DNA from 2 places in the Bradyrhizobium sp. P3_C3 genome. Region 1 is predicted to be linked to the other one. Evidence: riboswitches for the same ligand, from Rfam matches in the RefSeq annotation. Region 1 holds a riboswitch; the other holds the start of a gene.

The links. Region 1 has a riboswitch for cobalamin ahead of AC1DW2_RS14770 (ribonucleoside-diphosphate reductase subunit alpha). Riboswitches for the same ligand answer to the same signal wherever they lie in the genome.
Region 2: it holds a riboswitch for cobalamin, as region 1 does, so the genes downstream of both, AC1DW2_RS09570 (DUF1636 family protein) here and AC1DW2_RS14770 (ribonucleoside-diphosphate reductase subunit alpha) in region 1, are expected to answer to the same signal.

What each region holds. Positions count from the first base shown of each region.
Region 1 is NZ_JBFUGY010000011.1:86,032-93,885, forward strand. Features, by position in the region: gene AC1DW2_RS14740 (TonB-dependent receptor domain-containing protein) at 1-558, shown strand, start outside; gene AC1DW2_RS14745 (DUF6925 family protein) at 582-1,592, shown strand; gene AC1DW2_RS14750 (hypothetical protein) at 1,654-2,235, shown strand; gene AC1DW2_RS14755 (hypothetical protein) at 2,232-2,528, shown strand; gene AC1DW2_RS14760 (CbtB domain-containing protein) at 2,525-2,707, shown strand; gene AC1DW2_RS14765 (CbtA family protein) at 2,718-3,473, shown strand; cobalamin riboswitch at 3,568-3,785, shown strand; gene AC1DW2_RS14770 (ribonucleoside-diphosphate reductase subunit alpha) at 3,908-6,811, shown strand; gene AC1DW2_RS14775 (ribonucleotide-diphosphate reductase subunit beta) at 6,822-7,854, shown strand, end outside.
Region 2 is NZ_JBFUGY010000006.1:159,359-167,212, forward strand. Features, by position in the region: gene cobN (cobaltochelatase subunit CobN) at 1-2,678, opposite strand, end outside; gene cobW (cobalamin biosynthesis protein CobW) at 2,678-3,727, opposite strand; gene AC1DW2_RS09570 (DUF1636 family protein) at 3,724-4,098, opposite strand; cobalamin riboswitch at 4,195-4,418, opposite strand; gene cobO (cob(I)yrinic acid a,c-diamide adenosyltransferase) at 4,459-5,094, shown strand; gene AC1DW2_RS09580 (cobyric acid synthase) at 5,121-6,569, shown strand; gene cobD (threonine-phosphate decarboxylase CobD) at 6,558-7,523, opposite strand; gene cbiB (adenosylcobinamide-phosphate synthase CbiB) at 7,535-7,854, opposite strand, start outside.

The sequences.
Region 1 (7,854 bases):
GGCTTCGAGCAACCCTTGTTTGGCGATCGCGTTCGCTTCGGGTCGACCTACTTCCGCAACAACATCACGGACCTGATCCAGAGCACGTTCGATCCCGTGACATTCACGAGCACCAACACCAATATCGGCAAGGCGATCACGGAGGGCACGGAGAGCTTCGTCGCGGCTGCGATCACCGACCGGCTTCGCGTTCGTGCCGACTACACTTTTACCCGCGCGGTCGATGCGACCGCGGGACTGGAGCTGCTGAGGCGTCCGAAGGAGAAGTGGAGCGCAAATGTCATCTGGAATCCGATCGATCCGCTGACACTTTCCGCAACCGTGTTGCACGTCGGGAGTTTCGTCGATGGTAACCGCGACTTCAGCATTCTGCGTCTGCTGGCTCCGGCCTACACTGTCGTCAACGTCGCAGCCGAATATCTGGTCACCGACCAGGTGAAGGTGTTCGGCCGGGTCGATAATCTCGCCAATGTGCACTATCAAAATCCGACCGGCTTTCTGCAGCCGGGACTGGGCGTCTATGGCGGCATTCGCCTGGCGAATTACGACGTCAGATAGCGAGAGAGAGAGAGAGAAGCCTCATGACGACGGCCGATCCGCTCATGGACCTGATCGCAAGCCAGCTTGCCGACGCTGAGGCCGGCTGGAGCGTCGGCACGTTCGGTGCCATTGCCGAGTTCACACGCGAGCCCGGTGAGGCCTTCGATATGGAGCAGTCGCGCAACGGGGGCAGCGTCGTGACGCAGAAGGGTGGGATGCGCGTTGTCTCCCACCCGGGCCTGCGCCTGATCGCATCGGAATCGCCGACCACGGAGAGCTGGAGCCACCGCATCGCGCTGTGTCTCCCGCATGAAGCCAGCGCCATGAGCGGTCGTACCGTGCTGACCGAGCTCGGTCCGGATATCGAGGCGCTCCTGAGGAGGGATCGCAGCGGCATCCTGTTCGACCTTGGCCTCGGAACGTTGCAGATCGACGCTTGCATCCGCGTCAGCGATGCCGATGCCGTCGCTGTGCTCAGGAGCCGCACGGGCCAATCCGTGTTCGCGCCCGAAAGTGACGCCATGCGGATCATTCTGGCCGCCAATCCGCACCGCGTCTTCATCAGCCGCATCGGGCGTGCCGAGGTATTCCAGCCGATCCCCCCGCCGGGTGGGCGAAGCCCTGACGGCCCGCACACCCACGTCCTGCCAAAGCTGCTCGCGCATCGCCGCACCCATGCCGCCACCGAGCCGCTGCCTGAGGGGTGGATCCCCTGCGCGCATCTCTATCCGGCCCATCCGCTCCGCGATCAGCTCGGCCGCAAGCGCGCTTTTCGGCCGGATCATCACGCAGCCTTCCAGGCGCTGCTCGAACTCTATGGGCTGCCGGAGCTCACGGCGTGCAAGTGCGCCGTGGTCGAGGCGGTCGCGAAGGGGCGGGGACCTGAGATGGTGACGCTTCCGCCCGATCGCACAGCGCGCGCCACCGTTCGCGTGGCCTTGCGCCAATTGGCGGCCATGGAGCCGCACAGCGCGACACTTGCCGCCTGGCTTGCCGTCTACGACCGGCGCGATCCAGCCGAGACTGAAGATCCCATGGAGGCTCTTCACTGAGTCAGACGTGATGCCGCGTTCCAGCAAAAATGTGCTACAGATCCCACAAGGAGATCGTCCCATGACTGTTACTATCCTGCCGCCCCACGCCGACCGTTTCCGCCTTCATCCGGTCACCTCGCGCCTTGCGCCGATGTTCTGCTTTGCGCTGCTGACCGTGTCATGCGCGCTCGCGAGCTTCGCGCTTGCCTGCGCGACGCCGTTTGCTGCGTTCGCCGTCGTCGCCGCCGCGATGCTGCCGATGCGTCCGGCGCTGCTCGTCGTCACCGGCGCCTGGCTCGTGAACCAGACCATCGGCTTCGGCGTGCTGCACTATCCCATCGATGGCAGCACCATCGCCTGGGGCTTTGTCATCGGTGCTGCCGCGTTGCTGTCGACGGCAGCGGCATCGACCGTTCTCCGCCTGCTGCCGCAGGGCCGTACGCCGCTGATGCTGGCCATCGCGCTCGTCGCCGCCTACGCCGCCTATGAGCTCGCGCTGCTTGCCGCGACGCCGTTCCTTGGCGGAGAGGGCGCGTTCACTGCGGCCATCGTGACGCGCATCGGGCTGACCAGCGCCGTCTGGCTCGCCGGCCTCGTCGCCGCCTGCGAGATCGTCCGCCTGGTCGATCCGTTCGGGCGCGGACGCGCGATGTCGGCTTGAACGACGAGGCCCATTGGCGTGATGGCATCACGTCCCTTGTCTTTGCAGTCAGGGGACACGGCGCGATTTGCGCCGTGCATCGCGGCGCATTCCGGACTTTGATCGGCGTGGAGCCCTCTGCGGAGGATTGCCTCAGCTATTTCCGGCGTTTTGAGGCTGTATTTCGGGAGGCCGCTGGCGCCAAGATCGCCCGTAAAGGCATTTCGGCAGGGACGAGCCTGCATCTTACCAGTCGCGATATCACCCGGAAGCTGTTAGAAAACGACCAAATCGCTAACGGAGAACAGCTATGAGCCAGTCCCATGTCGCACATCTTCCGATCGCAGCCGGACAGGCGGGACGGCTTTCGCAAGCCCTGATGGCCATGGTGCTCGGCTTGTTCATCGTCGGCGTCGTGGGATTCTCGCATATCGACATCGTTCACAATGCCGCGCACGACGTGCGCCACTCGAACGCATTCCCCTGCCACTAACCGGGGCGGCATGAGTACGTTTCGTTCGATCGTTTTCTCGTCGGTCATTGCCGGTTTCATCGTTGGTCTCATCGTCACGGTCGCCCAGCAGTTCGGCACCGTTCCCCTGATCCTGAAAGCCGAGGTCTTCGAGAAGGCGGCGGAGACCCATCAGCACGACGCGCCGCAGGCGGCTGCGGCTGGCCATGACCATGCAAGCCATGATCACGCCGACCATGATCATGGCGCCGAGGCGTGGGAGCCGCGAGACGGATTCGAGCGCAGCGCCTATACAGCGGCCGCGAACGTGCTGACCGCGATCGGCTTCGCACTGCTCCTGGCTGGCTTCTTTGCTGTTCGCAGCGGCGCGACCGGCGCGGGCGTCTCCTGGCATGAAGGCCTGATGTGGGGATTGGCAGGTTTTGCCGTGTTCACCATTGCCCCCGGCCTCGGCTTGCCGCCGGAGCTGCCGGGCGTGCCGGCTGCACCGCTGCTGTCGCGCCAGATCTGGTGGCTGGCCGCCATATTTGCGACGGCTGCTGGCTTGGCGTTGATCGTCTTTCGCCACTCGGTGCCGGCGGCAATTGCGGGCGTCATCCTGCTGATCTTGCCCCATATGATCGGCGCTCCCGAGCTGGCGCACGTCGAGACCAACGTGCCGTCCTCGCTGTCGCATCAGTTCGTCACCGCGGTCACGGTGACGAGCTTGATTTTCTGGAGCCTGCTCGGTGCTGTGACAAGTGCGATCTTCGCGCGCTTCGATCATAGTACGGATGTGCGTGCCTAGAATCCGGCCTGGCTTCACGCCCGCCATCACCGCATTCCACAGGAAATCCGCGCCAAGCCTGCCAACGAATCGTTGACACCCGGCTGCATATGTCACCACATGTGGGCGTCACGGTTCCGCTGGATCGCAAGATTTAGTGGCTAAGAGGGAAGCCGGTGAACCGCGCGAGAGCGTGGAATTCCGGCGCTGCCCCCGCAACTGTCAGCAGCGAGCTGCTTCCGAACAATCGTCACTGGTGCCTTTCGCGCCGGGAAGACGGGAAGTGGGCGACGACCTGCGAGCCAGGAGACCTGCCGCGACGATCTGAACGTCCACGGGCGGGGTGTCCGGCGGTCGCTTGCATGCACCGCCCGGCAACTCCGCTGCCGGCGTTTCTGCAGCGTCCTTCCTTACAGCCCCGTTCAAACACAACGCGCGCATCACGGGGCCCATTGATGTCACTCAACCTGCACGACGCGGACACCGCCTCCGCACCCATCGTTCATTTGCGTCCACAATCGCTTTCGCCTGCTTCGAGCGAGCCGGCCATGCAGATCATCCGTCGCAACGGCAAGGTCTCGCCGTTCGATTCCGCCAAGATCGCGGTCGCCATGACCAAGGCTTTCCTCGCGGTCGAAGGCACCAGCGCGGTCGCCTCGCGCCGCGTCCATGAGAGCGTGGAGCAGCTGACGGCCGAAGTCGTCGCTGCGTTGATGCGGCGGGCAGGCGAGGGACGCACCTTCCATATCGAGGACGTGCAGGACCAGGTCGAGCTCGCCTTGATGCGGAGCGAGCACCACAAGGTCGCACGCGCCTATGTGCTGTACCGCGAGGAGCGGTCGCGCCAGCGCGCCGAGGAGGCGGCCGCGGAAGTGACGCCCGCTGTCGCGCCGGTCCTTCATGTCACGCTCGCCGACGGTTCGCGCGTTGGTCTCGACACCAAGCGGCTCGCGCTGATTATCGGCGAAGCCTGCGCCGGCCTCGACGGCGTTTCCGCGGCACCCGTGCTCACCGAGACCACCCGCAATCTCTACGACGGCATCAGCCAGGACGAACTGGCGCTGGCCTCGATCATGGCCGCGCGCACGCTGGTCGAGCAGGAGCCGAATTACGCCTATGTCAGCGCGCGCCTGTTGCTGGACAAGCTGCGCGGCGAGGTGCTGTCCTATGTCCATGCCGTGCCGACCTTCGCCTCGCAGGCCGATATGGCTGTGCGCTATGCCGAATATTTCCCGGCCTATGTGAAGACCGGCATCGCTGCCGAACTGCTCGATCCTGAACTGGCCCGCTTCGACCTCGGCCGGATCGCGGCTGCTCTCAAGCCCGAGCGCGACCTGAACTTCCAGTTCCTCGGCCTCCAGACGCTGTACGACCGCTACTTCCTGCACGTCCGCGGCAAGCGGGTCGAACTGCCGCAAGCCTTCTTCATGCGCGTCGCGATGGGTCTTGCGGTTCGCGAGATCGACCGAGAGGCCAAGGCGATCGAGTTCTACGATCTGCTGTCGTCGTTCGACTTCATGGCCTCGACGCCGACGCTGTTCAATTCGGGTACGCTGCGTCCGCAGCTCTCGTCCTGCTTCCTCACGACCGTCTCGGACGACCTCGACGGCATCTTCAAGTCGATCAAGGACAACGCACTGCTGGCAAAATATTCCGGCGGCCTCGGCAACGACTGGACGCCGGTCCGTGGTCTCGGCGCCCACATCAAGGGCACCAACGGCGAAAGCCAGGGCATCATCCCGTTCCTGAAAGTCGCCAACGACACCGCGATTGCCGTCAACCAGGGCGGCAAGCGCAAGGGCGCGCTCTGCGCCTATCTGGAGACCTGGCACGTCGACATCGAGGAATTCCTCGATCTGCGCAAGAACACCGGTGATGACCGCCGCCGCACCCACGACATGAACACCGCCAATTGGGTGCCGGACCTGTTCATGCAGCGCGTCGATGCCGATAGCGAATGGACGCTGTTTTCGCCGGACGAGACGCCCGATTTGCACGATCTCTACGGCGAGGCGTTCAAGACGGCTTACGAGGCCTATGAGGCCAGGGCGAAGGCCGGCGGCATGCGCGTCTTCAAGACCGTGCGCGCGAGCGACCTCTGGCGTCGCATGCTGACCATGCTGTTCGAGACCGGTCATCCCTGGATCACCTTCAAGGACCCCTGCAATCTGCGTTCGCCGCAACGCCACGTGGGCGTGATCCATTCCTCGAACCTCTGCACCGAGATCACGCTGAACACCTCGGGCGACGAGGTCGCGGTCTGCAATCTCGGCTCCATCAACATGCTCAACCATGTCGGCCCCAATGGACTCGACCATGCCAAGCTGAAGCGGACGGTGACGACGGCCGTCCGGATGCTCGACAACGTCATCGACATCAATTTCTACACGATCCCCGAAGCGCGGCGTTCCAACATGCGTCATCGTCCCGTCGGGCTCGGCCTGATGGGCTTTCAGGAAGCGCTTCAGGTCCAGCGCATTCCGACCGCGTCCGACGCGGCCGTGGCGTTTGCCGACACCAGCATGGAGGCAATCTCGTTCTACGCGATCGAAGCGTCGTCCGATCTCGCCGCGGAGCGCGGACGCTATCCGAGCTTCGAGGGCTCGCTGTGGTCGAAGGGCATCTTGCCGCTCGACTCCATCCAGCTTCTCGCCGACTCGCGCGGTGGTCTCGACATCGATCGCTCCGCAACGCTCGACTGGGATTGCCTACGCAAGAAGGTCACGTCCAGCGGCATGCGCAACTCGAACGTCATGGCGATCGCGCCGACGGCGACGATCTCCAACATCTGCGGCGTCTCGCAGTCGATCGAGCCGAACTATCAGAACCTGTTCGTGAAATCGAACATGTCCGGGGACTTCACGGTCGTGAACGAGTTCCTGGTCCGCGACCTCAAGGCGAGGGGGCTTTGGGACGAGGTCATGGTCTCCGATCTCAAATATTTCGACGGCAGCGTCGGCCAGATCGACCGCGTCCCTGACGATCTGAAGGCGCTCTACGCCACCGCCTTCGAGATCGACAGCGCCTGGCTGATCGAGGCGGCCGCGCGTCGGCAGAAGTGGATCGACCAGTCGCAGTCGCTTAACCTCTACATCGCCAATCCCTCCGGCAAGAAGCTCGATGCGCTCTACCGGCTGGCCTGGCGGCGCGGCTTGAAGACGACCTACTATTTGCGCTCGCGCAGCGCCACGCATGTCGAGAAATCGACCTTGAAGGGCACCGACGGAAAGCTCAATGCGGTGTCCGCGTCAGTGGCGGTGTCGCACGCGCCGATCGTGATCCCGACCGCAGCGGCACCGGACCTCGACGGCATCAAGGCCTGCCGGATCGACGATCCCGAATGCGAAGCGTGCCAGTGAGGAGATGACGATGCTCGACTGGTCCGATACCGAAACCACAGCAGCCGCTCCGGCCGCCTCAAGTCTCGCCACCGCACTGCGTCCGCAGACCCAGCTCAAGCTCGAGCCGGCCGACCCGACCGGCTTAGGTGCGATCGATCGCGCCGGCGGCCGCGTCTCCGTCGACGACAAGCGGATGATCAACTGCCGCGCCGACGTCAACCAGCTGCTTCCGCTGAAGTACAAATGGGCCTGGGAGAAGTATCTCTCAGGCTGCAACAATCACTGGATGCCGACCGAAGTTTCGATGCAGGCCGACATCGCGCTATGGAAGTCGCGGGACGGGCTGACCGAGGACGAGCGGCGCGCGATCAAGCGCAATCTCGGCTTCTTCGCAGCCTCTGAATCGCTGGTCGCCAACAACATCGTGCTGGCGATCTACCGTCACCTCACCAATCCGGAGTGCAGGCAGTACCTCCTTCGGCAGGCCTTCGAGGAGGCGGTGCACACCCACACCTTCCAGTATATCGTCGAAAGCCTCGGCCTCGACGAGGGCGAGCTGTTCAACATGTACCGCGAGGTGCCGTCGATCACGGACAAGGCGGCCTGGGCGCTCAAGCACACGCAGCACCTGGACGATCCATCGTTCCTGACGGGGACGCCGGATAGCGACCGCGCCTTCCTGCGCGATCTCGTCGCCTTCTATGTCGTGTTCGAGGGGATGTGGTTCTACACCGGCTTTGCGCAGATCCTGTCGCTTGGCCGCCGCAACAAGATGGTCGGCATCGCCGAGCAGTATCAATACATCCTGCGCGACGAGAGTATCCATCTCAACTTCGGTATCGACGTGATCAACCAGATCAAGATCGAGAACTCGCATCTGTGGACGGCAGCGTTCCAGGACGAGATCCGCGGCATGATCCGCGACGCAGCCGAATTGGAGGCCGCCTACGGACGGGACACGATGCCGCGCGGCTTCCTCGGGCTGAATGCCGCGCTGTGCGAGCAGTACATGCACTTCATCGCCAACCGGCGCTGCGCCCAGATCGGGCTCGCACCGGTGT
Region 2 (7,854 bases), on a different contig from region 1:
CAGGACGATGCCGACAGCCAGGCTTCGCCGGCGGCATCGCGCGTCTCGGCCGTGAAGGCATCCGGGATCGCGGAGAGGCCGACGCCGTATTGGCCGGGGCGCGGCGCGAACACACGCGAGGCGCGGTGACGATAGGGATTCTCGTCGCCCTCCTCCTCGCGCGTTGCGAGCGCCTCGGCGGCGGCCTCGAACAATTGCGCAAGGCCGGAGAAGACATCGCGGAACAGGCCCGACACGCGCAGCGTGACGTCGATACGGGGGCGCCCGAGCTCCGCCGGTGCGATGATGTCATAGCCGGTGACGCGGCCGGAGGCGTGATCCCAGCGCGGCGCAAGGCCGGCGAGATGCAGCGCCATGGCAAACTCCTCGCCGGCGGTCCGCATCGTCGCGGAGCCCCAGAGATCGACCACGAGGCCTTTCGGCCAGTCGCCGTGATCCTGCAAATGGCGACGCAGCAGCTCTTCCGCGAGCCTGATGCCTTGCGCATGCGCCGACGGCGTCGGCACCGCGCGCGGATCAACGGCAAAGAGATTGCGTCCGGTCGGCACCACGTCCTGGCGTCCGCGATACGGCGAGCCCGATGGCCCCGGCGCAACGCGCTGTCCCGCCAGGGCGGAACGCAACGCATCGCGCTCCGCATCGGCGCAGGCGCCGCGGCCGAACACGTGCAAGCCGTCGCCGAACTGGCTCTCCTTGAGATCGCAGACGAAGCGATCGATCCGTGGGATCGCTTCCGCCGGTGCTGCCGAGGCATCCAGACCAAGATCGTCCTCAAGACCCGCCGCACGCGCTTCGTCGCGAATCGCGGCGATCAGACGCTGACGTCGGGCGGGGTCGAGGCCATCGGCGGTCGAATATTCGTCCAGCAGCCGTTCGAGCCGGCGCAGGCCGTCCGGCACCACGGATTGCTCCAGCGGCGGCGGCAGATGGCCGATGGTGACGGCATCCAAGCGCCGCTTGGCCTGCGCGGCCTCGCCGGGATCGTTGACGATGAAGGGATAGATGACCGGGAGATCGCCGATCAGCGCTTCGGGCCAGCACGCGGACGACAGCGCCACGGATTTTCCGGGCAGCCATTCCAGCGTGCCATGCGCACCCATGTGCACGACGGCGTCGATGTCCTGCTGCCGGAGCCAGAGATAGAACGCGACATAGGCGTGGCGTGGCGTGCGGGCGAGATCGTGATAGTCGGCATCGCGCGTGGCGGCATCGCCGCGCTCGGGCTGAACCGCGATGATCGATTGGCCACTTGCGATGGCCGCGAATTGAAATGCACCGTCGCGACAGCTCGGGTCATCCTCCGGCGCGCCCCAGGCTTGCGCGAGATCATCCTGCAATGCTTGCGGGAGACGCGAGAGCGCGGCGCGGTAATCGGCGACGTTCCAGGTCAGTCGCTGCTTCAGCAACGTTTCGCCAAGTGCGGAGACCGGCACAACATCGAAGCCGGCCTCTGTCAGGTCAGACAGCAATGCCTCGACCGACGCAAGCGCATCGAGACCAACCGCATGCGCGATCTGATGTGGACGGCCCGGGTAGTTCGAGAGCACGAGCGCCACCCGCTTCTCGGCGACTGGCGTCTCCGCGAGGCGCCGCCAGGCCGCAACGCGCGCGGCGACGGCCTTCACGCGCTCCTCATCGGGCCGGTGCGCCAGATGCGAAAATTGCAGATCTGGGTCGCGCTCCGCGGCCGATTTGAAGCTCACCACGCCCGCGAACAGGCGGCCGTCGACCTCCGGCAGCACCACATGCATCGCGAGATCGCCGGGCGACAGGCCGCGCAGCGACTCTGCCCAGTCCTGGCGCCGCGCCGATGAGAGCGCGACCTGGAAGACGGGACACGATGCAGCATCGAACGGTGTCGTGCCGTCCTCGCCTATCGCCGAGAACGCCGTCGCGTTGACGATCGCGGCGGGAGGATTCGTCGCGAAATACGTCCGCAGCCAATCCGCAACGCCCGGAGCCTTCAGCGAGGTGACGAACACGCCGTGCGCGTCAAAGCCGCGCTCGCGCAGCGCCGCGATCAGGGCGTCGACCGGCCCGGTATCAGCGGCGGTGAGATAGGAACGATAGAAGGTCACGAGCGCGAGCGGCTTTCCCTCGCCTGTCATCGGCGCAGCAATGACGCCACGCGCGGGATCGTAAAAGCCCATCTCAGGCACGTTCATCTCGCCGACGACCGGGCCCGCGTAAAGGCCCGAGGCCAGCGCGAGCTGCGCAATCGCGGCCTGGGCTGCAACGGAACCGCCGGTGTCGCAGAGCACCTTGAGCCGGCGCAGCGTCGAAACCGGCAGGGTCGAGTAGGCATCGAGCCGCGTGTCGTCGCGGCCGTCGGCCGGCAGCACGGCCAGCACGATATTGCGGTCCTTCGCCAGCTGCTGCAGGGCCGCGAGCCCGTACGGCCAATAGGACTCACCGCCGATCAGGCGCACCAGGATGCCGCGCGCCTGCGACAGCGTGCGCTCGATATAGGTGTCGACCGACAACGGATGCCGCAGCTCCGCGAGATTGGCGAGCCGCAGCGACGGCAGACTGTTACGGCCGCGCCGCCAGCCGGCCGCGAACGCGGCAAGGTCGGAATCCGAGTACGAGAGCACCACGAGATCGGCCGGGTCCTGGCCGATGTCCCTTGGCGTCGCGGTCTCCTCGAGACCGCGGCTCTCGCGGAAGACGACGTGCATCAGATACCAGATCCTGAAAGCCCAAGTCCGACCTTGATCGCGGCCTCGTCAATATCGCCGTGCTCGCCGATCACGACGAGCTTCGACTGCCTGAGAGCTGCGCCCCAAGGCTTGTCGAATTGGTGGCGCACGCGCTCGCCGACCGCTTGCAGCAACAGGCGCATCGGCTTGCCCGCGACCGCGATATAGCCTTTGACGCGCAGCACGTTTTGCTCGCGCGAAAGACGCTGCACCGACGCGACCAGCGCGTCGATGTCGCTGATTTCAGGAAGATCGATCACGACGGAGGCGAAATCGTCGTGCTCGTGATCCTCCTCGCCGTCGTGATGCGAGGGGCGCGCGGCGAGATCGTTCTCTGCGGCAGCGCCGAGGCCGAGGATGACACGCGCATCGATCACGCCATCGGTGACGGATAGCATCGGCACGCGGCGCGGCATCTCGGCGGTGATGGCGGCTTTGGCCGCTTCGATCCCTGCGGCGCCCGCAAGATCGGCCTTGGTCAGCAGCACGATATCGGCGCAGGCGATCTGGTCCTCGAACACTTCCGACAGCGGCGTCTCGTGATCGAGATTTTCGTCCGCCGCGCGCTGCGCTTCCACCGCAGCCGGGTCCGGCGCAAAACGGCCGGCGGCGACAGCCTCGGCATCGGCCAGCGCAATCACGCCATCGACCGTGATGCGCGAGCGGATCTCAGGCCAGTCGAACGCCTTCAGCAGCGGTTTTGGCAGCGCCAAGCCAGAAGTCTCGATCAGGATGTGATCGGGCCGCACCGTCCGCGCCAAGAGCTTTTCCATGGTTGGAATGAAATCGTCCGCAACGGTGCAGCAGATGCAGCCATTGGCGAGCTCGACGATGTTTTCCTCGGGGCAGTTCGCGTCGGCGCAGGATTTCAGGATCTCGCCGTCGACGCCCTCGCTGCCGAACTCGTTGACGAGCACCGCGAGCTTCTTGCCGTCGGGGTTTGCGAGCAGATGCTGGATCAGCGTCGTCTTGCCTGAGCCGAGAAAACCGGTGACCACCGTCACGGGGACTTTTGCGAGCGAGTTCATTCGGCGGCCTCCGGCAACACGGCAATGGGGGGAATGCGGGCAAGCGACTGCTTGCGGAAGATTTCGGGACGGCTGCGCCAGGGCACGAGGCCATCGGGCGCGGCGGCATAGGCCGCAGCACCCGCGACCACGTCGCTCGCATGGGCCTCTGACAGGCGGCCATAGACATAGGACCAGCGGCCGGGCGCGCTGAGCGCAACCGAGCAACCCTGGCTGCATGCCGACAGGCATTCAACGGGAACCACATTGACGCCCTCGGGCACGCCGGCATCGAGGATCGCGCCATGCAGGCGCTTGCCGGGCGTCGTCTCACCCTCGTCGAGCGTCTGGCCGGCACGGCAGGTAATACAGACGTGAAGTGTGACGGTCATCGCCTCTTCCAGGATAAACAGCGGGAGGCGAAGAGGCACACGGACCATTCCCCCGAAGGTCCGTTTCCCCGTCGCGGAACACCCCGTCCGCCGGTCCAAAACTCGTCCGCGCTGGCAGGTCTCCCGGCTTGCGGAGCAGGGCTTTTGGCCCTTCGATCCCCGCCTTCCCGATCCCCTGCGGGGGATCAGTGGCCTCGGGCATCTCTCCGGTCACGGTCGCGGGGGCGGCTGCAGTTTGGAGCCGAATCTTGTCGATTCGGACCCTATCGCATTCCCTCTTCGCCTGTCATAGGACAGGAACCAACGCCGGGCCACCATTTGCCCCCGGCCGCCTCTTGTCAAGCCGAAGGACCCTGTCAGATGACGCCTGAACCGGATACCCAAACGGCCGAGGAAACCGAAGCCCGCCACGCCGCGAAAATGGCGAAAATCAAGGTCGCCCGCGACAAGATCATGGCGACCAAGAGCGGCGAGAAGGGCCTCATCATCGTCCACACCGGCGCCGGCAAGGGCAAGTCCTCCTCCGCCTTCGGCATGATCGTCCGCTGTGTCGCCCATGGCTTCCCCTGCGCGGTCGTGCAGTTCATCAAGGGCGCCTGGGACACCGGCGAGCGGCGCCTGCTCACCGGCCATTTCGGCGAGCTCTGCCAGTTCCATGCGATGGGCGAAGGTTTCACCTGGGAGACGCAGGACCGCGCCCGCGACATCGCCGCAGCACAGGCCGGCTGGGCGAAGGCCAAGGAGCTGATATCAGATTCCAACCTGCGCATGGTCGTGCTCGACGAGATCAACATCGCGCTGCGCTACGACTATCTCGACATCGCCGAGGTCGTCGAATTCCTGAAAACGCACAAGCCGCCGATGACGCATGTCGTGCTCACCGGGCGCAACGCCAAGGACGAGCTGATCGAGATCGCCGATCTCGTTACCGAGATGACGCTGGTCAAGCACCCCTTCCGCTCCGGCATCAAGGCGCAAGCCGGCGTCGAGTTCTGAGCACGGCCCCAGGTTCTGAAAACACCATGGCGCGCGCATTGATGATCCAGGGGGCCGGCTCGGACGTGGGCAAGTCGCTCATCGTCGCCGGCCTCGCCCGCGCGTTCACGCGGCGCGGCGTGCGCGTGCTGCCCTTCAAGCCGCAGAACATGTCGAACAACGCGGCCGTGACCGTCGACGGCGGCGAGATCGGTCGCGCCCAGGCGCTGCAGGCGCTGGCCGCCGGCGTCGAGCCGCACACCGACATGAACCCGGTGCTGCTGAAGCCCGAAACCGATGTCGGCGCACAAATCATCGTGCAGGGAAAGCGGATCGCGACCGCGCGCGCGCGTGAATATGCGGCGATGAAACCGTCGCTGATGGGCGCGGTGCTGGAAAGCTTCGAGCGGCTGAAGGCGCGCGCCGATCTGGTGCTGGTCGAAGGCGCCGGCAGCCCGGCCGAGGTCAACCTGCGCAACGCCGACATCGCCAATATGGGCTTTGCGCGCAAGGCCGACGTGCCCGTCGTGCTGGTCGGCGACATCGACCGCGGCGGCGTCATCGCCCAGCTCGTCGGCATCAAGACGGTGATCGACCCCGACGATGCCGCGATGATCGAGGGTTTCGTCATCAACAAGTTCCGCGGCGACCCCTCGCTGTTCGACGACGGCTACAAGCTGATCGAAGCGAAGACCGCGTGGCGCGGCCTTGGCGTGCTGCCCTGGTTCGCGCGCGCCGGCGAGCTGCCGGCCGAGGACGCGCTGGGCCTGAGCGACGCGCGCAAGCCCGGCCAGTGCAAGATCGCCTGCCTCGTGCTGTCACGGATCGCCAATTTCGATGATCTCGATCCGCTGAAACTCGAGCCCGGCGTCGATCTCGTGATGGTGCGGCCGGGCGAAGCCATCCCCGGCGATATCAGGCTCGTCATCATCCCCGGCTCGAAATCCACCCGTGGCGATCTCGCCTTCCTGCGCGCGCAGGGCTGGGACATCGATCTGCTGGCGCATCACCGCCGGGGCGGCCATGTGCTCGGGCTCTGCGGCGGCTATCAGATGCTCGGACGCAGCGTCGCCGACCCCGACGGCATCGAAGGCCCCGCCGGCGACACGCCGGGTCTCGGACTTCTGGACGTCGCCACAATGATGAGCCCGCAGAAGACGCTGACGCGCGTCGCGGCCGTGCATGCCGCCACGGACCAGCCGATCGAGGCCTACGAAATCCACATCGGCCGCACCGATGGGCCGGATCGCGCCCGCCCGTTTGCGAAACTGAATGGGGAGCCGGAGGGCGCGATCTCCAGCGATGGGCGCGTGCAGGGCAGCTATTTGCACGGCCTGTTCACCTCGGATGATTTCCGCAAGGCGTATCTCGCAAAGCTCGACATTCCGGCAGGTGATGAGCCTTATCATGCGAGAGTCGAGAGCGCGCTCGACGCCCTCGCCGATCACATCGAACTGCATCTCGACGTCGGCGGCCTGCTGGCGCTAGCGCGCTAGCGCCTCGGCAAGGCGCGTCCATTCGGCTTCGCTGCCGGGAAGCCCGAGGCGCAGCCATGCCGGCTGTTTCGCGAATACGCGCGACCAGATTTGGCTACGCGCCAGTTTCTCCTGCGCAGCAAGCGCATCAGGCGTCTCGTAGAGACGAAACAGTGGTGCACCGCCGACGAGCCGCCAGCCTTCCGACTGCACGATGTCGTCGAGGCGGGCACAGTCGCGTGCGAGCCGCGCTGACGTCGCCTCGGCCCAGGCGTCGTCACGCAAGGCGCGGCAGCCGATCGCGATCGCCGCTCCCGACACCGGCCACGGACCTGACGCCGCCGCGAGCTTGGCGATGTCGGCCGCATGGCCGAGCGCAAACCCAAGCCGCAGGCCGGCGAGACCATAGAACTTTCCAAACGAGCGCAGGACCAGCAATCCCGGTCGATCCGCCTCGGATGCGAGCGACAGCTGCGGGGCAGCATCGGCAAAACTCTCGTCGATGACGAGACGGCCGACGCGCGGCAGCAGCGCCAGCAAATCCTGTGGCGCAAAACGCCGGCCATCGGGATTGTTGGGATTGACGACGACGGCGAGATCCGCGCCCGCCAGCGCGTCGAGCTCGCCGACCTCCTGGACTTCCCAGCCTGCAGCCGACAAGACCCCGGCATATTCATTGTAGGTCGGCGCAAGGATGCGCGCGCGGCCGGCTGGCGCGAGTTGCGGCAGCAATTGAATGGCGGCCTGCGCACCGCCCATCGCGACGATCGGCGCGCTTGTGCCGTAAGCGTGCTGCGCGGCCAGATGCAGGCTCTCGATCTCCGCGCGCGACGGCAGCGCGTTCCATGCACGCGCACTCACCTCGCCCACGGGATAAGGCAGCCGGTTGATCCCGGTCGACAGATCGATCCAGTCTTCCGCGCGTCCGCCAAAACGCTGCTGGGCCAGATCGAGATTTCCACCGTGCTCGCGCATGCCCCGTTCTTTCACGCGAGGGCCAGGATCGCAAGGAGGCCGGCGAGCAGCAGCATGGCGCGGCGGTAGATCGTCAACCCCTGGCTGATGTCCGCGGCAAGCGGATCGCGCGCGCCTTCGTTGAGCCAGGGCTCATCGGTCGCGCTGCCGTGATAGATGCGGGGGCCGCTGAGCCGCACACCAAGCGCCCCGGCCATGGCCGCCTCCGGCCAGCCGGCGTTGGGCGAACGGTGACGGCGGGCATCGCGCGTCATGCAGGACAGCGCCTCCGATCGCCGCGCTGCCAGCAGCACGAACAGAAAGCCGGTCAGGCGCGCCGGAATGAAGTTTG